Regions from separate parts of the Allobosea sp. RIT-PG3_2 genome, predicted to be linked through region 1. Evidence: riboswitches for the same ligand, from Rfam matches in the RefSeq annotation. Region 1 holds a riboswitch; each other region holds the start of a gene.
What was found. A riboswitch is a leader RNA that binds a small molecule or an ion and turns the genes downstream of it on or off. The one in region 1 is predicted to bind thiamine pyrophosphate.
Positions count from the first base shown of each region.

Region 2: another riboswitch for thiamine pyrophosphate. It lies ahead of AC2FAN_RS15355 (LuxE/PaaK family acyltransferase); the one in region 1 lies ahead of thiC (phosphomethylpyrimidine synthase ThiC).
Region 3: another riboswitch for thiamine pyrophosphate. It lies ahead of thiO (glycine oxidase ThiO); the one in region 1 lies ahead of thiC (phosphomethylpyrimidine synthase ThiC).

Region 1 is NZ_JBXWCA010000002.1:677,090-684,394, reverse strand. Features, by position in the region: gene AC2FAN_RS08815 (dipeptide ABC transporter ATP-binding protein) at 1-363, shown strand, start outside; gene AC2FAN_RS08810 (polysaccharide deacetylase family protein) at 543-1,442, shown strand; gene AC2FAN_RS08805 (hypothetical protein) at 1,777-1,932, opposite strand; gene AC2FAN_RS08800 (OmpA family protein) at 2,798-3,706, shown strand; gene AC2FAN_RS08795 (hypothetical protein) at 4,145-4,342, shown strand; TPP riboswitch at 4,412-4,515, shown strand; gene thiC (phosphomethylpyrimidine synthase ThiC) at 4,593-6,470, shown strand; gene AC2FAN_RS08785 (hydroxyethylthiazole kinase) at 6,467-7,228, shown strand; gene AC2FAN_RS08780 (hypothetical protein) at 7,212-7,305, opposite strand, start outside.
Region 2 is NZ_JBXWCA010000004.1:433,965-441,269, forward strand. Features, by position in the region: gene AC2FAN_RS15330 (SDR family oxidoreductase) at 115-882, opposite strand; gene AC2FAN_RS15335 (ABC transporter substrate-binding protein) at 879-1,799, opposite strand; gene AC2FAN_RS15340 (ABC transporter permease) at 2,052-2,801, opposite strand; gene AC2FAN_RS15345 (ABC transporter ATP-binding protein) at 2,798-3,595, opposite strand; gene AC2FAN_RS15350 (acyl-CoA reductase) at 3,585-5,033, opposite strand; gene AC2FAN_RS15355 (LuxE/PaaK family acyltransferase) at 5,038-6,114, opposite strand; TPP riboswitch at 6,204-6,332, opposite strand; gene ggt (gamma-glutamyltransferase) at 6,471-7,305, shown strand, end outside.
Region 3 is NZ_JBXWCA010000001.1:866,005-873,309, reverse strand. Features, by position in the region: gene AC2FAN_RS03945 (NAD(P)/FAD-dependent oxidoreductase) at 1-54, shown strand, start outside; gene AC2FAN_RS03940 (DUF1236 domain-containing protein) at 551-976, shown strand; gene AC2FAN_RS03935 (hypothetical protein) at 1,051-1,329, shown strand; gene cls (cardiolipin synthase) at 1,871-3,205, shown strand; gene AC2FAN_RS03925 (hypothetical protein) at 3,335-3,619, opposite strand; tRNA gene AC2FAN_RS03920 (tRNA-Ser) at 4,034-4,124, opposite strand; TPP riboswitch at 4,335-4,436, shown strand; gene thiO (glycine oxidase ThiO) at 4,519-5,514, shown strand; gene thiS (sulfur carrier protein ThiS) at 5,498-5,695, shown strand; gene AC2FAN_RS03905 (thiazole synthase) at 5,697-6,470, shown strand; gene AC2FAN_RS03900 (thiamine phosphate synthase) at 6,485-7,093, shown strand; gene AC2FAN_RS03895 (Rdx family protein) at 7,259-7,305, opposite strand, start outside.

The DNA of each region.
Region 1 (7,305 bases):
CCGGCCTTCGCCGTCCGCTATCCGCATCAGTTCTCGGGCGGCCAGCGCCAGCGCGTCGCCATAGCCCGCGCGCTCGCGATGCAGCCGGACGTCGTGGTTTGCGACGAGCCGGTCGCCTCGCTCGACGTTTCCATCCAGGCGCAGATCATCAACCTGCTGATACGGCTCAGGCAGGAACTCGACCTGACGCTGATCTTCATCTCGCACGACCTCTCGGTCGTCCGCCATCTCTGCGACCGCGTCGCGATCATGTATCGCGGGAAGATCGTCGAGAGCGGCCCGGCCAGCGATGTCTACGACAACCCGCAGCACGATTATACGAAGAGGCTGTTGGCGGCTGTGCCGGTGCTGCCGGTGGCGTGAGCCGTCGTCGTTTCGGAAATACGCGCCGTCATCCCGGACAAGCGGCGTAGCCGCGCAGATCCGGGATCCATCGCAGGGCGTCGGAGCCCCATGATGGATCCCGGCGCTACGCTTCGCTTCGGCCAGGATGCCGGCGCAAATGTCATTGTCCGTCGAGAGAATTTGAGAAGGAGCGATCCATGTCCGAATCCGAACTCCTGCCCTGGCAATGGCCGGAAGAGGTCTGGCGCGGCAAGGTCGAGCGCGTGCGCGCCGGCCGCAACCTCAAGCCCGCCAGATGGAAGAACGGCGCCCGCTGCGCCGTAGCGCTCTCCTTCGACGTCGACCACGAGACCAACGAACTGCGCGACGGCGGCAAATCGGTCGGGCGTCTCTCCTGGGGGCAGTACGGCAATCGCGTCGGCATCCCGCGCATTCTGGACCTGTTGAAGAAACAGGACATCCAGGCGAGCTTCTTCGTGCCGGCCGTCACGGCGCTGCTCTATCCCGATGAGCAGCGCCGCATCGTCGGCGAAGGCCATGAGATCGGCCTCCATGGCTGGATTCACGAGGTGAACACGGCGGTGCCGCCGGCGGATGAGCGCGAACTGCACCTGCGCTCGGCCGATACGCTGGAAAAGATCACCGGCGTCAGGCCGGTCGGCATGCGCACACCGTCCTGGGATTTCTCGGAGGTGACGCTCGCCGTCGAGCGTGAGCTTGGCCTGCTCTACGATTCCTCGCTCTTCGCAGACGACGACCCCTACGAGATCGTCGAGAAGGGCGAGGCGACCGGTATGGTCGAATTGCCGGTCGAGTGGATTCGCGACGACGCGGTCTACTTCAACATGAACCGCTTTCAGGCGCTTCGGCCCTATACGCCACCCGAAGCGGTCTTCGATATCTTCCGCCGCGAATTCGAGGGAGCTTATGCCGATGGCGGGCTCTTTCTGCTGACCATGCATCCGCATGTCATCACCTATCGCTCGCGCCTCTGGATCCTCGAGGAGCTGATCCAGCTCGCCAAGGCGAAGGGCGATTGCTGGTTCGCGAGCCATGCCGAGATCGCGGCCTATGTGAAGGCGCAGGCTGGTCTCTGAGGCCTGCAAGGCCGGAACCATTGCCCGATTCTCGCCGTTTTCGCTTCATCGCGGGTTCAGGCCGCCAACGGCCTGATACCCCCAAGTTGAAACGAATGACGGGAATTGTAATGCGCACGAAAAGCTGGTTGCTGGTCGGGACCGTCCTGCCTGCCCTCGTCCTTTCGCAGGCCGGACAAGCCTTCGCTCAAGCCGGGCTGCAACTCGTCCAGGCCCCGGCTCCCGGCGACGAAGAGCCCGGGCGCGGGCCGCGCCAGCGGCCGCAGGAGCCGCGTCCACCGGGAGCGCAGCCGGGCCAGCGCGGGCCGGAGCGCCCAGCGGTTCCCGGCGCGCCTCAAGCGCCGCGCCCGCCGCAGCCGCCCGCCATCCCCGCGCCGCCGCCACCCGCCGCTCCCCAGCCGCGCGCCGAGCCGCCGGCCGCCCGTCCGCAGCCGCAACGCCCGGCCATGCCGAGCGAGGCTCCGGCGCAGCCGCGTCCCGCCCCGAACATGGCGCCCGCACCCGGCCAGCCTCCGGCAGCGCGCCCGACGCCACCGCGACCGCCGGCCGAACCTACCGTGCCGACGCCGCCGCGCGCCGCGCCTTCCCAGCCGCCTGCACCGCCGGCCTCCGCTCCTGGCGCACAGCCCGGCCAGCGCCCGCAAGCGGCTCCGCCTCCTGCTCCCGCCCAGCCGGGCTCCCCGCCATCGGCCGTTCCGCGCGGTGGCCCGGCCGTGCCTCCCTCGGCAGCTCCATCTCAGCCTCGTCCTCCGGCGGCTGCGCCGCAGCCCGGCACCGCACCCTCCGCTCCCGCCGGGCAGCCGCGCCCGACGCCGGGAACGCCGCCGGCTGCCGCTCCCGCGCCGGCTCAGCCGGGTGCCGGAGCTGCGCCTTCGGCCGTTCCGCGTGGCGGCCCGGCCGTGCCACCCTCGGCTGCGCCGCCCCAAGCCCGTCCGCCGGCCGCAGCACCGCAGCCCGTGGCGCCTCCGGCCGCAGCGCCCGGCGGTCCCGCCGCCCCTGCGCAACCGGGCGCAACCGCTCCGACTCCGCCCGCGGGTGCGGCTCCGGTTCAGCCGCCGCGCCCCGCTCCGGGAGCGCCTCCGGCGGCGGCTCCGGGTGCTCCGGCCCAGCCCGGCGCCACAGCCCCGATTCCGCCCGCTGGTGCCGCGCCGGGACGTCCCGCGCCCGGAGCGCCGCCATCCGCTGCACAACCGGGTGTTGCTCCCGCCCCTGTTCAGCCCGGCATTGCTCCAGGTCAGCCGCCCGCCGGTGGGGCTTTCCCGACTCAGCCGCCCCAGCGCGAAGGTCGTCGCGGCGGCATCTCGCCCGGCGTCGCAGGTGCGATCGGCCTCGGCGCCGGCGTCATCGGCGGCATCATGGCGACGCAGGGCGCGCAGCGCTTCGAGGATATCCGCAGCCGCCGCGAGGAGCGCCGCGAGGGTGACGTCACCATCATCCGCGAGCCCGGCCGCACCATCATCCGCGACGATGACGGCCGCGCCATCATCCGCCGCGACGAGGATCAGCGTTTCCGCGATCTCGGTTGGCAGGGCCGCTCCGAGCGCCGCGGCGACGAGAACCGCATGGTCTTCGAGCGCCCCGACGGCACGCGCATCGTCACCGTCACGGACGAGGAGGGCCGTCTGATCCGCCGCACCCGCATCGACCGCGACAATCGCGAGGTGATCATCATCGACAACACGCTGCGCGACCGTCCCGGCCGTTTCGCCGACGATGTCGTCGTGCTGCCGGCGCCGCCGCTGCCGATCCCGCGCGAGCGCTATATCGTCGATGCCGATCAGGCCGACGAGGCGCTGATCTACGAGACGATCACGGCGCCGCCGATCGCCGCGATCCCGCGTCGCTACACGCTGGACGAGGTCCGCTACTCGCCGGATCTGCGCGCCCGCATGCGCAGCGTCGACATCGACACGATCACCTTCGACACCGGTTCCTGGCAGATCGCGCCCGAACAGGCGCAGCGCCTGTCCGTGATCGCGGACTCCGTCCGGCGCGCCCTGCAGCGCGCGCCCAACGAGGTCTTCCTCGTCGAGGGACATACCGACGCCGTCGGCGCCGATGTCGATAATCTCTCGCTCTCGGATCGCCGCGCGCAGTCCGTCGCCGAGATCCTGACGCGCGATTTCCAGATCCCGCCGGAGAACCTGACGACGCAGGGCTATGGCGAGCAGTATCTGAAGATCAACACGCAGGACGCGGCACGCGAGAACCGGCGCGTGACGCTGCGGCGCATCACGCCGCTGCTCAGCGGCCAGAACCAGTGACGATGGGAACGGGGCTGCTCGACGAGCGGCCCCGTTCTTACCTGGACGCAGGGAACTGCCGCCTTCTGCGGCGGTTTCATCTCCCGGAGGACAAGCCGAAGGGAGGTTCAGTCATGAAAAAGCTTGATCTGGTGATGCCGGCCTGATGATGGCGGGCTCGTTTGCGGCGCTTCCGGCACTGGCTCAGAGTGCTCCTGCCGCCGTGAAGCAGCGGGCGCCGGGTGTGCCGCTGGCTCCTCGCGCAGGCGAGGCCGTTCGCGCGCCAGCCAGTGAGAGGCCCGTGCCGCGCACGGAAATCCGCGCCCCGCGCGACGACCGCGCACAGGCGGCGCCGCAGCCAAATCGCGACCCGCCGATGCCGCGCCCGGTGCCGTCGATCAGCGCGCCCTGAGCGGGGCCGTTCAGGATTTGGCAAGGTCGGCGAACTAGCGTCGCCGTATGAGCGACGCCGTTTCCCTTGCCCGCAGCATCGTCACGATGCAGACCGCCTCGACGCAGCACGCACTGTCCGTCGAGATGATCAAACAGAACGCGCAGGCCGATCAGGGCCTCGTCGCCATGCTCCAGCAGAGCGTCGAACAGATACAGGCGACGCTTCCGGCCGGGCAGGGCGCCCTGGTCGACCTGACGGCCTGATCCACTTCCATCCTCCAATCGTTCGTCACGCAGCCCGTTGCCAAGCGGCGGCGCTACGCCTAACCTCGGTGCTGTTCCGAGGGGTGCTCGCAAGAGCTGAGATGGCCTGACCGCCGAACCCATCGAACCTGATCCGGGTCATACCGGCGGAGGGACTGGAACGCGGGTTAGAGTCGAATCGTGCCCGCAGACAGCGACTGGACCGCTTTCAAGCCCGGATCTCCTGACCTGTATCAAGGAGGAGATCCTCATGAATGCCCACACCAAAACCCTGAAGAACAGCGTCAAGGCCGCGCCGCAAAGTGTGACGACCGGCCCGATCATCGGTTCGCGCAAGATCTATGTCGCGCCGCCGGATCATCCGGAGATGCGCGTGCCCTTTCGCGAGGTCATGCTGACCACCGATGCCGAGCCGCCGGTGCGGATCTACGATCCCTCCGGCCCGTTCACCGAGACCGACGCCCGAATCGACCTGAATGCCGGCCTGGCCCAGCCGCGCCGCGCTTGGCTCGATGCGCGCGGCTTCCAGACCGTGCCCGGCCGCACAGTCACGGCCGCCGATAACGGCCATATCAGCGAGGCGCAGCTCGTTCCCGCCTGCCCGGCCGCGCGCCCGATCCTCGAGGCGAAGCCGGGCCAGATGACGACGCAATACGAGTTCGCGAAGGCCGGCATCGTCACGCCCGAGATGATCTATGTCGCCCATCGCGAGAATCTCGGCCGCGCCGCCATGCTGGAAGGTGCCAGGGAGCGCCATGCCGATGGCGAGAGCTTCGGCGCCTCGGTGCCGGAATTCGTCACGCCCGAATTCGTCCGCGAGGAGATCGCGCGCGGCCGCGCCATCATCCCGGCCAACATCAACCACCCCGAGCTGGAGCCGATAGCGATCGGCCGCAACTTCCTGGTCAAGATCAACGCCAATATCGGCAATTCCGCCGTGACCTCGGGCGCGGCCGAGGAGGTCGAGAAGCTGGTCTGGGCGATACGCTGGGGCGCCGACACCGTCATGGACCTGTCGACCGGCCGCAACATCCACAACATCCGCTCCTGGATCCTGCGCAATTCGCCGGTCCCCATCGGCACGGTGCCGATCTATCAGGCGCTGGAGAAGGTCGGCGGCGATCCGATCAAGCTCGACTGGGAGGTGTTCAAGGACACGCTGGTCGAGCAGGCCGAGCAGGGCGTCGACTACTTCACCATCCACGCCGGCGTGAGATTGCCCTATGTTCCGCTGACGGCATCCCGCGTCACCGGCATCGTCTCGCGCGGCGGCTCGATCATGGCGCGCTGGTGCCTGGCGCATCACCGCGAGAGCTTCCTCTACGAGCGTTTCGACGAGATCTGCGAGATCATGCGCAAATACGACGTCTCGTTCTCGCTCGGCGACGGATTGCGCCCCGGTTCGATCGCCGACGCCAACGACCGCGCCCAGTTCGCCGAGCTGGAGACGCTGGGCGAGCTCACCAAGATCGCCTGGGACAAGGGCTGTCAGGTCATGATCGAGGGCCCCGGCCACGTGCCGATGCACAAGATCAAGGAGAACATGGACAAGCAGCTCCGTGAATGCGGCGAGGCGCCCTTCTACACGCTGGGACCGCTGACCACCGATATCGCGCCGGGCTACGACCACATCACCTCCGGCATCGGCGCGGCGATGATCGGCTGGTATGGCTGCGCCATGCTCTGCTACGTCACGCCGAAGGAGCATCTCGGCCTGCCCGACCGCGACGACGTCAAGACCGGCGTCATCACCTATCGGATCGCGGCGCACGCCGCCGACCTCGCCAAGGGCCATCCGGCCGCGAAGATCAGGGACGATGCGCTCTCCCGCGCCCGCTTCGACTTCCGCTGGGAGGACCAGTTCAATCTCGCGCTTGATCCCGACACGGCGCGCGCCTACCACGACGAGACCTTGCCGAAGGACGCTCATAAGGTCGCGCATTTCTGCTCGATGTGCGGGCCGAAGTTCTGCTCGATGAAGATCACGCAGGACCTGCGCGCCGAGGTTCTGGCGATGAGCGACAATGAGCGCGCCAATCTCGAAGCGATGGCAGCAGACGGCATGGCCGCCAAGTCGAAGGAATTCCTCGACAAGGGCGGCAGCATCTATCTACCAGCGGCGGAATGAGCAGCGAGAACGATAGTCTCGACGCGGCGCAGGTCGCGTCGATCCTCGCGCGGGTGGCCAAGCGCCGCCCGCGCATCCATTGCCTGACCAATACGGTGGCGCAGAACGTCACCGCCAACATGCTGCTCGCCTTCGGGGCCGTGCCCTCGATGGCCGGTCATCCCGACGAGGTCGCGGCCGTCGCCGCCGGGGCCGGCGCGATCCTGATCAATCTCGGCACGATCAGCCCGGAGGGCGAGCGCGCCATCCCAAAGCTCGTCGGTGTCGCGCGCGAACGCGGCATCCCTCTCGTGCTCGACCCCGTTTTCGTCGAGCTGTCGCCGCTCAGACTGGGTTTGGCCGAGGCGATCCTGCGCTTGCCGGGCGTCACCGTGCGTGGCAACGCCACGGAAATGGCGGCGCTCGATGCCGTCATGCGGCGGGCGGATGACGTCCTGCGCGTGACGACAGGCAAGGTCGACCGCATCGAGGGCGATGGGCGCAGCTTCTCGATCGGCCATGGCCATGAATTGATGACGAAAGTCACGGGGCTCGGCTGCGCATCGAGCGCGCTGGTCGCCGCCTGCCGGGCGGTCGAGCCGGATGCCGCCGTCGCGGCAGCCGCCGCGCTGACGGCTTATGGGATCGCGGGCGAAGTCGCCGCCGAACGCGCGGCTGGACCGGGCAGCTTCGCGATGCTTCTGATCGACGCTCTCGCCGGGCTCGACGAAGCGACATTGGCCAAGCGGATGGGCCGGGACCCTACTGCGTCGGCGTGAGCGAGAGCGGCGCCGGCCTCGGCGTTGCCGGGCGCGGCTTCGGCTTGGCGGCCGGCTTGGGCTCGGTGTTGAGGCCG
Region 2 (7,305 bases), on a different contig from region 1:
TGGCGGCTGCCGCTTCGATTCCCCCCGCGATGTCGTGGTCATGGGGGTTCCGGGCTCTTCGCTGACGCGAAGCCTCGGAATGACGGTGTGGTTCCCAGCTAGCGGCGCTGCGAATCAGCTCATCACCAGCCCGCCATCGACATGCAGCGTCTGGCCGGTGACGAAGCCGCTCCAGTCGCTGGCGAGGAAGAGCACGGGGCCCGCCACATCCGCCGGCGTCGCGATGCGGCGCAGCGGCGTCTGCGCTATCAGAATTTCGCGGACCTCTTCCTTGGTCGAAGCGCTCGCATCGGTTGGGTAGACCAGACCGGGAGCGACGCAGTTCACCCGGATGCCGAGCGGGCCGAGATCAACAGCCAGATTGCGGCTGAAGCCGATCAGCGCGGCCTTGGCGGTGGTGTAGTCGTGATAGGGGATGCTCGGGCGCGCCACGAGGTCGCTCGCGATGTTGACGATGCTGGCGCCGCTGCGGCGCTGGAGCAAGGGCAGCATCGCCCGGCAGACCGTGTAGGCGGCCTTCACCGCGCCGTCGAATTGCTGGCCGTATGCCTCCCAGGGCGTCTCCCAGAAGCGGGCGCGATTGTCGGGGTCGAAGCGATAAGGTGCAAAGGCATTGTTGACGACGACATCGAGCCGGCCGACCTCCTCCGAGATGCGTTCGGCCATTGCCGCGACCGCCTCGGGAGAGGTCACGTCGGCCGCGATGGCGAGCGCCTCGCCGCCGAGCGCGCGGCATTCCGCTGCGACGGCTGCGGCGGCTTCATCGTTGCGGAGGTAGTTGACGATGACGATGCCGCCCTCGGCGGCGAAGGCCTTCGCGATCGCGGCCCCGATGCCGCGGCTGGCGCCGGTGACGAGGATGGCGCGGTCGCGGAATTTCACGGCATGCCGTCCTTCTGCGGGATGAGATCGCTCTTCACGATCTCCTTCATGTCGAGCGGGCGGGCGATCAGCCCGAGGCTGCGGAAGGTGTCGGCGCCCTTTTGCAGGGCTTCGAGATCGAAGCGGCCGAGGCCTTCGCGCTCGGTCGTCGGGGAGACGCTGGAGAGGTTGCGCAGCTTGATGATCTCGAGATTGACCGCCTCATCTCGGCCGTTGATGGCGCGGGTGAGGGCGAGGCGGGCAGCCTCCTCGGGCTTGGCGATCATCCAGGCGGCCGAGTCGCGATAGGCGGCGAGGAATCGCTTCAGTAGCGGCTTCTTCGCTTCATAGGTCGCCTGCGTCACGACAAAGAGATCGCTCGGCAGGTTGAGCTGGTCGCGGACCTCGATCACGTCGACCTCGCCCAGCCCCTTGGCGCGGGCGACGAGCAGACCGGTATCAGTCGCGGCGGTGGCGTCGAGCTGCCCCTGCATCAGCGGCGCGAAGTTGAGCAAGCCGGCGACCTGGACTGTCACGTCCTTCTCGCCGAGCCCGACCTGATGCAGCAGTACGAGGAGGTTCTGATAGGTGCCGCTGGCGAGGCTGTAGACGCCGATGCGCTTGCCCTTGAGATCGGCTGCCGAGCGGATGCCGCTCGCCTTCGGCGCAACCACGTTGAAGACGTTCTGCGGATAGATGTTGTAGATCGCGACCAGCTTCTCGCCCTTGTCGAGCGCGAGATAGAGCGAGGCGGGGTCGGTGAAGGCGATGTCGGCCTGGCCCGTCAGCATGTTCTGGATCGCCGCTCCGCCGCCATTGCCGGGCACATAGTCGAGCGCGATGCCCTTGGCCTTGAAGAAGCCCTTGTCCGGCTCGGCGAGCAGGTTGGTGATCTCGCTGATCGGCTGGCTCCAGCCGGCGACGGTGAATTTCTCCAAGGGTTGGGCCTGAGGCGAAGTCCAAGCGGACAGCAAGAGCGCGACCGCTGCCGCTAGGCTCGCCGTCATCCCGGACAAGCGGCCCTCGGGTCCGACTTTCGGTCGGCCCAAGGACAGGCGCAGCCGCGCAGATCCGGGATCCATCGTAGAGCGCGGAGCCCTGCGATGGATCCCGGCGCTCCGCTTCGCTGCGGCCGGGATGACGAGCCCTGTTCTGAGAATACGAGCAAGAGCAGGGAAGATGGACATGGTCTAACCTTTCGAGAAGCGATGCAGGACGCGGCGCTCCAGCACGCGCACGGCCTCGTAGAGCAGCATTCCGAGCGCGGTGATCACGACGAAGAGCGCGAAGATCAGGCTCGAATCCATCACGCTCTGGGCGGCGATGATGGAGGCGCCCAGCCCGACGCGCCCGCCGACGAACTCGCCGACCACCGCGCCGACCAGCGCCAGCACGACTGCGACGCGCAGGCCCGCCATGATGACGGGCAGCGCCGCCGGCAGCTTCAGGCGCAGCAGGGTCTGCAAGCGGCTGGCGCGGAGCATGCGGAAGAGTTCGCGCCGGGCCGGGTCGACCTCGGTCAACCCGGTCAGCGTGTTCTCCATCAGCGGGAAGAAGCAGATCAGCGCGGTGATGACGACGGTCGGCGTCATGCCGAAGCCGAACCAGATGATGAAGAGAGGGCCGAGCGCGAGCTTGGGCACGAGCTGGCTCGCCAGCACATAGGGGTGCAGCAGGCGCCCGAGCATAGGGACTTCCGCGAGCAGGATGCCGACGCCGAGGCCGACGATGGTGCCGATGCCCAGGCCCAGCATCATCTCTGCGGCTGTCACGGCGAGATGCGGCCAGAGCCGGCCGGTGGCGATCTCGCTCCACAGCGTCGCCAGCACGGCCGAGGGTGGTGGCAGGACGAGGGCGGAGAGCCCGCCGAGCCGGCACCAGGCTTCCCAGCCGGCGAGCAGGGCGAGAAGCAGCAGGAAGGAGGGGAGGCGCGCCGTCATGCCGCCGGCCTCCGGCTTGCGATAGCCCCGGGTTCGCCATCCATGGCGTCGCGCAGTTCGCGGCAGGCGGCCGTGAATGTGGGTGCATAGCGCATGTCGCGATGGCGCGGGCGCGGCAGCTCGATTCGGCGCGCATGGGTGAGGCGGCCCGCCGCCATCACCGCGACCTTGTCGGCGAGATAGACGGCCTCGGCGATATCATGGGTGACGAAGAGCGCCGTCGTGCCATGGAGCGCGCAGAGCCGCAACAGGTCGTCCTGCAATTCCTCGCGGGTCAGGGCGTCGAGTGCCGCGAAGGGCTCGTCGAGCAGCAGCAAATCCGGTTCGCCGATCAGCGCGCGGGCGACGGCGACGCGGCTCTGCTGGCCACCAGAGAGTTCGGTGGGGCGGCGGCTAGAGAAATCTGCGAGGCCGACACGCTCAAGCAGGTCGAACGCAGCATCCTTATCGGTGACGGTCGGACGGCGCTTCAGCGAGATCGGCAGCAGGACATTGTCGAGAGCGCTCAGCCAGTCGAGCAGGGTCGGGGCCTGGAAGACGAAGCCGGCGCGGAGGCTCGGGCCATGCAGCGCCTCGCCGCCAATGCGGATGGCGCCCTCGCTTGGCACGAGCAGGCCGGCGGCGAGCTTGAGCAGCGTGGTCTTGCCGCAGCCGCTGCGGCCGAGCAGGCAATGGATCTCGCCGCGCGGGATGACCCAGTCGACGCCATCGACGATGGCCGGGCCGCCCGCGTCATAACGGAAGGCGACCCGCTCGATCGCGACGAAGCCGGGGGTGGCGGGGTCAGTCGACATAGGGCGCGAACCCTTCTGCCGCGGTTTCCGCGCCGTGCTCGATCTCGGTCAGGGTGATCAAGTCGAGCAGGCTGAAGCGCCCGTCATGATGCCAGCCGGCTTCCGGGGCGGTCATGCGGTCGAACGGGGCGATGCGGGTGACGCCAACCTCAGCCAACTGCTCCGCGAGCCGGAACAACCTCTCCGGCGCGGCGGCTACCCCGGCCGTCTGCAGGAAGTTGCGATAGGGCGCGATGAGGGCCGGGATCTCGTCGAGGCTGTCGACCGAAACCAGTTTGAGCGTGCGGTTGAGGCCTGTCGGACTCAGGTCCTCGGGCGTCTCGACATGGGCGACGCTCCACGAATCGGTGGGCTCGCCAAGGAGTTCTGCGGCGCCTTTCAGTGCGCCCATCTCCTGCGCGCTGCGCCAAGCCGTGATGGAGGCGGATTCGGCCGGCGAAAGCGCGCGACGGGGGTGGCGATGGGCGAGGGCGGCGAGTTCCTGCGCGACATGGCGAGCGAATTCTGCGGGGCTGACCCGCCCGCCGCGCTCGACGAAAAGCATCTGCGGGGAATAGCAGCCCTGCTGCTCGTAGCGGGCGACGTCATGAGCGGCGAGGCGGGCCAGCGCGGGTGCCTTGCGGCTATCGAGCGCCTCGCGCGCGACGACCCCGAAGCCGATCTTGTGGCCATGCGGCAGGAAGCGCGTGGTGATCGGCAGCTTGGCGCGCAGCGCCGTAAGCGTATCGTTGCCGCCATAGGCCATCACGGTGTCGGCCGCGCGCAGAAAAACGGGTTCGGCCGGTGCTTCGCCGCCCTTCCACCAGGTAATGGCGAGGCATTCGCCGAGTTCGGGGTCGATCTCGGCGATCAGGCTAGCGAACCAGCCCGCCGTCAGCGGCTCGGCCGAGGCGAGTTTGCCGATCGTGCCGGCCTTGACCAACAGCCCGCAAATCAGGCTCCAGAGCGAAAGCGCCGGCACATTGCCGGCCCAGACATGCAGCAGCAGCTCCGGGCCGCGGGCGCGCAGGTAGCCGCCCTTGGGCGTCGGCTGGAAGCCGTCGAGCATGGCGGGATTGGCGAAATCCTCGGCCAGGAAGCGCAGGAGCTGCGGGCGCCGGAAGGTTTTCAGATAACTCGTGAGGCCGAGACGCACCGTCTCGCGGTCGTAACCGGTGACGATCGGCAGGAGATGCTCGGCCTTGCGCCGCAGCGGATGCTCGCGGTGGAGCAGGCGCGCGATGACGGCGTCGATCGCAGCGACGATGCGCGCGACCGGCATCGTCCTCAGCCGCATGCGGGCGTTGTCGCGCACATGGTCGCAGAGAGCAGCCGCCTGAGCCTCGTCCAGCTCCGGCAGCGCGATGGTTGCGCTCTCGCCCCAGGCGCTGTGGCTGATTTCTCGCCAGCGCAGCGCCTCGCGATTCAGGCCCGGCAGATGGCCCGCATATTCGATCACCCTATCAGCCTCGCGCTGCGGCCAGGAATTCGGCGACCGCGACCGAGCAGCCCTTCGAGGCCTCGCCATCGACCCGGCCGAGCAGCTTGAATCCGCCCGGGACGATCTCGCCGGCGTCCTCGGTCAGGATCGCCGAGACGCAGTTGAAATGCGCGAGGTCGTGATGGACGATCACGCCACGCTCGCCCTCGGGCAGGTCGGTGCCGGTCAGCGGATCGACGACGCGGCTGCGAATCCAGTGCGGGCCGGATTTGATCGAGGGGCAGACGGCATTGCCGTCGTCATAGAGCTGGGAGCTCAGCTCGGTCATCCCGTACATGTTGATGCAGGCCGAGCGCGGCACGCCAAAAGCGAGGCTAAGACCGTCATAGAACTCGTCGGGTCCCGGCTCGCGCGATTGGCCCTTGAAGCCGCCGGTGTCGAGGATGCGGCTGCCTTCGGGCAGGGCGAAGCGCCGGCCGTTCGCCGCGAGCGCGTCCAGCACCGGAACGAAGGAATAGCTCGCCCCGAGCAGGGCATAGGGCTCGCCGCTCTTCTCCGCTTGCTCCAGCGCCGACAAAAGGCCGTCGAGGTCGAGACCCGACGAGCCGACGAACACCTCCGAATCGGGCGTGCCGCATTCGCGTCGGGCGAGCCCGAGATAATGCGCGAGCGAGGAGTTCGGCAGGGTGGTTTCGTCGGGGAAGAGGATGCCCATGCGGATGCGCTCGCGGCCCCGCATGAAACGCTCACGGAAGTTCACCAGCATCGAGCGGCTCCAGACGGCGAGCGTCGGGTGGTAGCTGCGGCCGCGTATCCCTTGCGTCGTGCCGCTGGTCATGAAAACGCGCTCGGCCGCTTCCGGCGGGCTGCAGCTCAGCGTCAGGTCCTTGAAGGCGGTGATCGGCACGGCCGGGATGTCGCGCCAGCGCCTGACCGAGAGCGGCGTGCGGCCGCGCTGCAGGCAGAAGCGCTTGTAGGGCTCGTTGTTGCGGAACTGATACGCGAAGACCTTCAGCGCCATCGCCTCGAATTCGGCATCCGACGCATCGGGGAGCGCGATGAACGCCAACAGCGCGTCGATGATCTCGGCTTGCGTCATCTTAAGCCCGCTCCTGCCCGACCCGCCGGCTTGCCCGGACGGAATCGATCGCGATGAGGACCACATGCGCAGCTGGAATCGGGGCCTCGATGGCCGCCTGTCCCGCATCCCTACGCCGGTATGATCCGGATCAGGTTCGGAGGGTCACCGCGTTGCCGAGCTCGAAAGCCCCGCGGGCGGAATCTCAGCCTCCTAGCGAGGCCCCCCTGGGAACAGGGTTTAGGTGGGGCCTCGGCCCCTGCCTTGTCAAGCGTTGCCGGCACAAGGCCGCCGATTGTGGGTGAGTGGCCCGAACATGGCGCGCATGCCGAAGAAGAGGCTCGACGTCGGGCCGCAAAAGCGTTGATGTGCCGCCCATGAACGTTTCCGCTCCGCCGCCCCGCATCGCCTCTTTCACCTGCGAGAAGAAGCCGGCCACCGGCTCGCGCGGGATGGTCGTCACCAATCATCCGCTCGCCTCGGCGGCGGGCGCGCAGATGCTGCTAGCCGGTGGCAATGCGATCGACGCCGCGGTCGCCTCGCTGTTCGCGTTGACGGTGGTGGAACCGATGATGGTCGGCATCCTCGGCGGCGGCCTGAGCCATATCCGCCTCGTCGATGGCCGCCATGTCGTGATCGACAATCTCTCGACAGCGCCGGGCCATGCGACGGCGGACATGTACGATTGCCTCTCAGACGAGATCGGCAAGCAGCGCGATACGCGCGACCGGGAGAATTTGATCGGGGCCAAGGCGGTCGCGGTTCCCGGCGCGTTGAAGGGGTGGTGCGAGGCGCTCGCCCGTTTCGGCACGTTGCCGCTGGCAGAGGTGCTGCAGCCGGCCATCGGGCTGGCCGAGCAGGGCTTCGTCGTCACGCCCTATCTCTCGAACTGCATCACCGACAACGCCGCCGATCTCGCTGAAGATCCCGGCCTTGCGGCAATGCTGCTGCCGGGCGGCCAGCCGCTCCAGCCCGGCACAAGGCTGGTCCAGTCAGACTATGCCGCGAGCCTGAGGCTGATCGCGGCAGAAGGGCCGCAGGCACTCTATGGCGGGCGGCTCGGAAGGGCGCTGACCGACTACATGGCTGCCCATGCCGGGCTGATCGATCAGACCGATCTCGCCAATTACAGCATCGAATTGCGCGAGCCGATCCGTGGCTCCTATCGCGGCTATGAGATCGTCGGCCCGCCGCCGCCTTCCTCCTCCGGCG
Region 3 (7,305 bases), on a different contig from region 1:
ACAGGCTTGCCAACATTCTGTGACCTCGAGCCCTTCGCGGCCGATCGCTTCTAGGTGCGTATCGACTTCCGAGGAACAGGTGGCGCTCGCTTGCGCTGCTTCGGCTAACGGAGACAAGGCAAAGTTCGCCGGTCCAGAATGTAGGGCCCGCGCCTCGCCGTCGATCTGAACAGCAGCTCGATCCGTGGCCTGTGGCTGATCGACCACGATCACACCGACCTCGAACTTGCAGACGTCGGTCGTGTCCGCATCGGGCTGTGCGTGGTTTAGCCAGGAAGACCGTGCTCGGAATGACCAGCGCTGCAAATGCCAATCATTGCGGCCTCCCGAATGTACGCCGGTTTCAATCGATGCGTCGTTGTCACGCCAGGGTTTCCGCCGGGCACGCAAAGGTTTGCGCAAACGCCCAGGCAGAAATGGAAGCGGCGGCGGCACAACCTTGAGCAAGCGCTCGCGCTAAGCCTCTCATTATGAACGGTTATTCATGGAACACGCAATCCGGCCAGCCGTTTTGCTAAGCGGCGGGGGAGCCATCAAAGGGAGAAGTACCATGATCAAGAATCTTGTTGTGGTCGCCGCGCTGGCCATCGTTCCGGCGACCGCGTTCTCGCAGTCTAATTCTGGCGCGGCCGGTGGAGCCGCAAGCGGCGCGGCCACAGGTGCGGTCGGCGGCGCGATCGTCGGCGGACCGGCCGGGGCGGCCGTGGGTGCGGTCGGCGGTGCTGCTGCGGGCGCGATTGTCGGCGGAATCGCGGCCGACCAGCGCACCGAGTTCCGCACTTATGTGAGGGAACAGAAGATGCCGTCGGTGGCTTACCGCGAGAAGGTGGTCGTCGGCGCAACCTTGCCCGACACGGTCACCTATCGTGAGGTTCCGACCCGCTATGGCAAGACCGAATATCGCTACACGGTGATCAACGACCAGACCGTCCTGGTCGAGCCAAAGACACGCAAGATCGTTCAGATCATCGAATGATCAACGGGAGCCCACTCGTGACCGGGTGGGCTCCTTCGATCGGGTTCACCCTGATCAACCAAGGAGACAACGCCATGTTACGGCCAATCCTGATCGCCGCTGCTGTCGCGGCCACCGCCGCCTTCAGCGCTCCTGCCCAGGCGCAGGTCCAGTTCGAGTTCGGAATCGACCGGCCGGGATATGACGGCCCGCGCTATCACGAGCCCCGTGGCTACCGCTTTGCTGGGGAGCGGCGTGGCTTCCAGGGGCCCGCTGTGCTCGATGACGACGATGACGATTGCCGTATCGTCATAAAGCGTCGGGTCAATCGCTATGGCGAGGTTGTCGAGCGCCGTATGCGCATCTGCGACTGACGTCTGGCGCCGTGCAGCGGGTGTGTTGATTTCCAGAGCCCGCTGCTTGGCATGTGATTATCGCGATGCTTCTTTGAGGAGGAACCGATGCGAAAGTTAATCTTCGTTGCAGCAGCCATGCTGAGCTTCGGCTCGCCATCGACGTCCCAAGCCGCCCCTGTGGCAGGTCTGACGAGCCTGGAGGCGCCTGGCCATATCCAACAGATAAAGAATGGTGGCCACGGGTACAAAGGCCACAAGGGTTGGCACGGTTCGCGCCATTGGCACCATGGACATGGCTACGGTCGCTATTATGGGGGGCCGCCTCCGCATGCTCGCGCCTATGGCAGGCGAGCTCGCGACTTCGGCTATTATCGCTATTGGTAAGCCTGAGAGCGCCGGCCGCGATAGAACGCATTTCGCCCAGTTGCGCACCTGAAACCGACAGCAGCAAACCAAGACGCTGAAACGGTTTCGGGTGCTTGGGGTGGGTGGTCTTCTCTGGCTGGGGCAGCGCTGTGTTGGCTACGACACCTATCGTCTCGCAGGTTGCTTATACCTGATGCCGATCTTCGTTGAATTCGAGAACTTCGTTGCCGTACTGGCGGGGGGCCGCATGAAGTTCGCAAAATACCCTTTTGCCATTGCCGTTCTATCAGCTGCGGCCGGCGTCATCGGATGCCTGATCGTCGCCAACCTTATGCCTGAGCGGAGGGACCTGCAGCAGCCGCTGCCTCACCATCTCGCATCTTCCGACGATCAGTTCAGGACCTCGATGGGAGCACTTTTCGGCTCCAACGCCATCCCCGGCAACAAGGTCGAGACGCTCGTCAATGGGAACGAGATTTTCCCTTCCATGCTTCGTGCCATTCGCGGCGCCAAGAACACGATCACGTTCGAGACCTACATCTACTGGCGAGGCGATATCGCGGACCAATTCGCCGATGTGCTGTCTCAGAAGGCCCGCGATGGAGTGAGCGTGAAGGTTCTTCTCGACTGGGTTGGCAGCATCCCGATGGAGGAGAGGCTCATAGAGCGAATGCAGACGGCCGGCGTGGAGGTGGTCAAATTTCGTCCCGTCAAATGGAGCACGCTGGACCGGATCAACAACCGGACACACCGGAAGCTCCTCATCGTCGACGGCCGGATCGGGTTCACCGGCGGCGTCGGTATCGGTGACGAATGGAATGGCGATGCCAGGACTGCGGCCGAGTGGCGCGACAATCACTATCGGCTCGAAGGACCCGCGGTTTCGGAATTGCAGGCCGCGTTCGCCGAACACTGGATCGAGGCAACAGGCGAGTTATTGATGGGAGACCGGTTCTTCCCGTCCATCAAACCCGATGGACAGCTGGATGCCCAAGTCGTCGTCAGCTCGACTCATCAACGCAACGTCATGCATCTCATGCTGATGACGGCGCTTGCCGCGGCTCAAAAGAGCATCCGGATCGGCACCCCTTATTTCGTTCCTGACGCGATCACGCGACAGCAATTGCTGGAGGCGAGAAAGCGCGGCGTGGACATCGAAATCATCGTGCCGGGCGAGAGGACCGATGCGCGCCTTGTCCAGAAAGCATCGCGGCATTTTTGGGGAGAATTGCTCGAGGCCGGCATCAAGATCCATGAATTCGAGCCAACGATGTATCACTGCAAGCTCGTGATCGTCGACGACGTCTGGACCTCGGTAGGCTCCACCAACATCGACGAGCGCGCCCTTCGCCTGAACGACGAGGCGAACATCAATTTCTACGATCGGGAGTTCGCACGCCATCAGATCGCGATGTTCTTGTCCGATCTGAAGCGCTCGACACCCTACACGATAACCAAATGGCGACAGAGACCCATGAGCGAGAGATTCTCCGACTGGCTGGCAGGCCTTCTGCGCACACAGATTTAGGCGGCGGCAAGGGTGGATCATAGCAGGTGCCCGCTCATCGCGCTGGCCAACCCACCGGCACTTGAAGGGGCGAGGGGTTCTCGATTGATACCCGGTTTGGGCTATTGCCGCAGGCGAGACATCATGCGGTCAATGTTCTTGCTTATCTTCGGTTACATCGACGCGAATATCCAACGGGGTCGGCGTGTCTTCGGCGACGGCCAAGAACTGCTGCACTGCGCCCGACACCAGTGCAGCTCGGTCGCTCGTGCCCGACTTCCAAAGGCCGATGATGATGTGAGCCAAACGTTCCCGCTGAGCGGAAACCATGAGCGGATCCGAGATGGAATCGCTGCCAATCGCGCTCCACGCCTCTTCGAAACCTGCTTCCAACACGGCGAATTCTTCAGGCTCGACAAGGGAACGAAGTGGCATGGGTCTCGTTTGCTGCTCGATGAGGAAAGGGGTCTCTCATTGGAATGATTTTAAGTTAGCTCGCGACTAGCGATGTGTCGCCATGAATTTTAGCCGCCTCGACGTCCGGCTCTGGGGAGAGTGCTCGCGAATGTCGTGGCGTGTGTGACCCGCCCGTCCGGCGGCCTGTCATGCAGCTCGTAACGCTTGCTGCGCTGATCGCCCAGCGTCGAACTGTTTCGCCTCTATCACACACCTTGGCTCGACGGGTCGGGCTATCGAATCAATATCAATTGACGACGCAGGACCATCGACTTTCTGTCGAGCAGCCCCTGATGTTCCAAAGCCGGCCGTTGCGCGCTTTGTGAGACAGTTTTGTTAGAACCGTCGCGACTCGGGAAGTAAATACGCGATTTCAGGATGTTAGAGAGGGAGTGGCGGAGACGGAGGGATTCGAACCCTCGATACCCTTGTGGGGTATGCTCATTTAGCAAACGAGTGCCTTCAGCCTCTCGGCCACGTCTCCGGCGAGAGGCTCTATGCCCGATTGCAGCGCCCTTTGACAAGCCTTGCCGACAACTTCCTTCGGGTTCGCTGTGCATGTTGGCAGCAGAGGGCGCAGAGCACTCCTTCGCACGGGAGCGCTAGGTGGGCGGCGCCCCTCCAGGCGGCGCTCGTTGCAACGGCGTCTTGCGTCGGTTTGCCTTGCCCCGGGGTGATCCGCTTATTAGATTGCGTCTGTCCGTTGGGGTGCCGAAAGGCTGAGAGGTGCGCGTCGCGCCAACCCATCGCACCTGATCCGGGTAATGCCGGCGAAGGGAACGGTCTTCGGCTCGCAGACAAAGCTGCTCGCGCCTTTGGCCGCTGCCTTCCCGGGAGCAGGGAAAAGCATGGCGGCTGCATCCAGCCCTTATCGGAACATGAACGTCGCGGTGGTCGGCGCCGGTGTCGTTGGCCTTGCCTGCGCCACCGAACTGGTCGCGCGCGGGGCGCAGGTCACCATCCATGAGCGCGGCCCGCGCATCGGTGCCGCAGCCTGCTCATGGTATGCCGGCGGCATGCTCGCCCCTTGGTGCGAGGGCGAAAGCGCCGAGGAGCCGGTGATCCGGCTGGGCCATGAGGCAGCGGGCTGGTGGGAGCGGCACGCGGACGGGGTGGTTCGCCGGGGCACGCTCGTCGTCGCGCCGAGCCGTGATCGCTCGGAGCTGCGCCGCTTCGGCCAGCGCACCAGCCATTTCGAGGAGATCGATGGCGAGGCGATCGCTGGGCTGGAGCCCGATCTCGCCGGGCGCTTTTCGCGCGGGCTGTTCTTCGCTGACGAGGCGCATCTCGATCCGCGCAAGGCGATCGCGGCCTTGGCCGAACGCCTCCTTGCAAAGGGCGTGGCGGTGCATTTCGACAGCGCGGTCGAACCGGCCGATCTCGATGCCGAGATCGTCCTCGACTGTCGGGGGCTTTCGGCGCGCGACGTCCTGCCTGATCTGCGCGGCGTCAAGGGCGAGATGCTGTTGCTGAAGAGCGACGAGGTCCGCTTGTCGCGCCCCGTAAGGCTGCTGCATCCGCGCATCCCGCTCTACATCGTTCCGCGGGCCGGCGGCATCTTCATGGTCGGCGCGACGATGATCGAGAGCGGCGAGCGCAGCCGCATCTCGGCCCGCTCGATGCTGGAGCTGCTCGGCGCGGCCTATGCGCTGCATCCCGCCTTCGGTGAGGCGGAGGTCGTCGAGATCGGGACCGATGCGCGCCCGGCCTTCCCCGACAACCTGCCGCGGCTGACGCGCCGCGGCCGGGTGATCCATGTCAACGGGCTCTACCGTCACGGCTTCCTGCTCAGCCCCGCCATGGCGCGGATGGCGGCGGATGCCGTGATGAACCCGCAATCACGACCGGAGATGCTGCATGACCTTGCTGCTTAACGGCGCGCCGCAGGAGATCGCCGCGAAGACGCTGGCCGAGGCGCTGGCCGAGCTCGGCTATGCCGGCCGCATCGTCGCGACGGCGGTGAACGGCGATTTCGTGCCGGCTCGCAAGCGCGCTGAAGTGATCTTGAACGACGGCGACCGCATCGAGGTCGTCGCCCCGATGCAGGGAGGCTGAGATGGCATCCTTCTATGGCTTCGAGCCGCAAAACCCGCTTTTCCTCGGCACGGCGCAATATCCGTCGCCCGCCATCCTCGCCGAGGCGGTGAAGCGCTCCGGCGTCGAGGTCGTCACCGTTTCGCTGCGCCGGGAATCGTCCGGTGGCGCGGCGGGGCAGGCGTTCTGGGCGCTCATCCGCGAGCTCGGCGTCAAGGTGCTGCCGAACACAGCGGGCTGCCACACGGTGAAAGAGGCGGTGACCACGGCGCAGATGGCCCGCGAGGTCTTCGGCACCGACTGGATCAAGCTCGAGGTCATCGGCGAGGACGACACGCTTCAGCCGGATGTGATCGCGCTGGTCGAAGCCGCCCGCATCCTCGCCGATGACGGCTTCAAGGTCTTCCCCTACACGACAGAGGACATCGTCATCGGCGGGCGCCTGCTCGACGCCGGCTGCGAGGTGCTGATGCCCTGGGGCGCGCCGATCGGATCGGGCAGGGGGCTCAACAACCCGTACGGGCTGCGGACCATGCGCCAGCATTTCCCGGATATTCCACTCGTCGTCGACGCCGGCATCGGCCTGCCCTCCCATGCCGCGCAGGCGATGGAGCTGGGCTATGACGGCATCCTGCTCAACACGGCCGTCGCCAGGGCAGGGGACCCGGCCGCGATGGCGGAGGCCTTCGCGCTCGCCATCCGCGCAGGCCGGCTCGCTTTCGAGGCGCAGCCGATCGAGGCGCGCGACATGGCAGCTCCCTCCACGCCCGTCATGGGCAAGGCCTTCCTGGCATGAAAGACCTGTCTCGCATGAAGCTCGATCCGTTCTATCCCATCTTCGACAGCGCCGACTGGCTGGAGCGGATGCTGCCGCTCGGCGTGAAGCTGGTGCAATTGCGCGTCAAGGATCGGCCCGAAATCGAGGTTGCCCGCGAGATCGCTCGCGCCAAGCGGCTCTGCGCGGCAGCTGGCTGCGTGCTCGTCGTCAACGACTACTGGAAGCTCGCCATCGCGGAGGGCTGCGATTTCCTCCATCTCGGTCAGGAGGATCTCGACACCGCCGATCTCGGCGCGATCCGCAAGGCTGGCCTCAAGCTCGGCGTCAGCAGCCATGACGAGGCCGAGCTGGAGCGCGCGCTGGCGACGGAGCCGGATTATGTCGCGCTCGGCCCGGTCTATCCGACAATCCTCAAGCAGATGCGCTTCGGCCCGCAAGGGCTGGAGCGGCTTGGCGAGTGGAAGCGCCGCATCGGCGACCTGCCGCTGGTCGGCATCGGCGGCATTTCGCTGGAACGCGCGCCGGGCGTTTTCGACGCCGGCGCCGACATCGTGGCAGCCGTGACCGACATCACGCTGAACGCCGATCCCGAGGAGCGGTTGAAATCCTGGGTGGCGGCGACGCGGAAGCACGCGGTCTGAAGAGGCGCGCCGTTGCGCCTCCGGATATGGCACGGAACCACTCGGTCATCCCGGACAAGCTGCGAAGCAGCGCAGATCCGGGATCCATCGTAGAGCGCGGAGCCCTACGATGGATCCCGGCGCTCCGCTTTGCTGCAGCCGGGATGACGACGTAATTCCTAAGTCTCAGCTCTCCGCTTCCGTCGACATCGTGTGCCCGTCGACATGGCCGA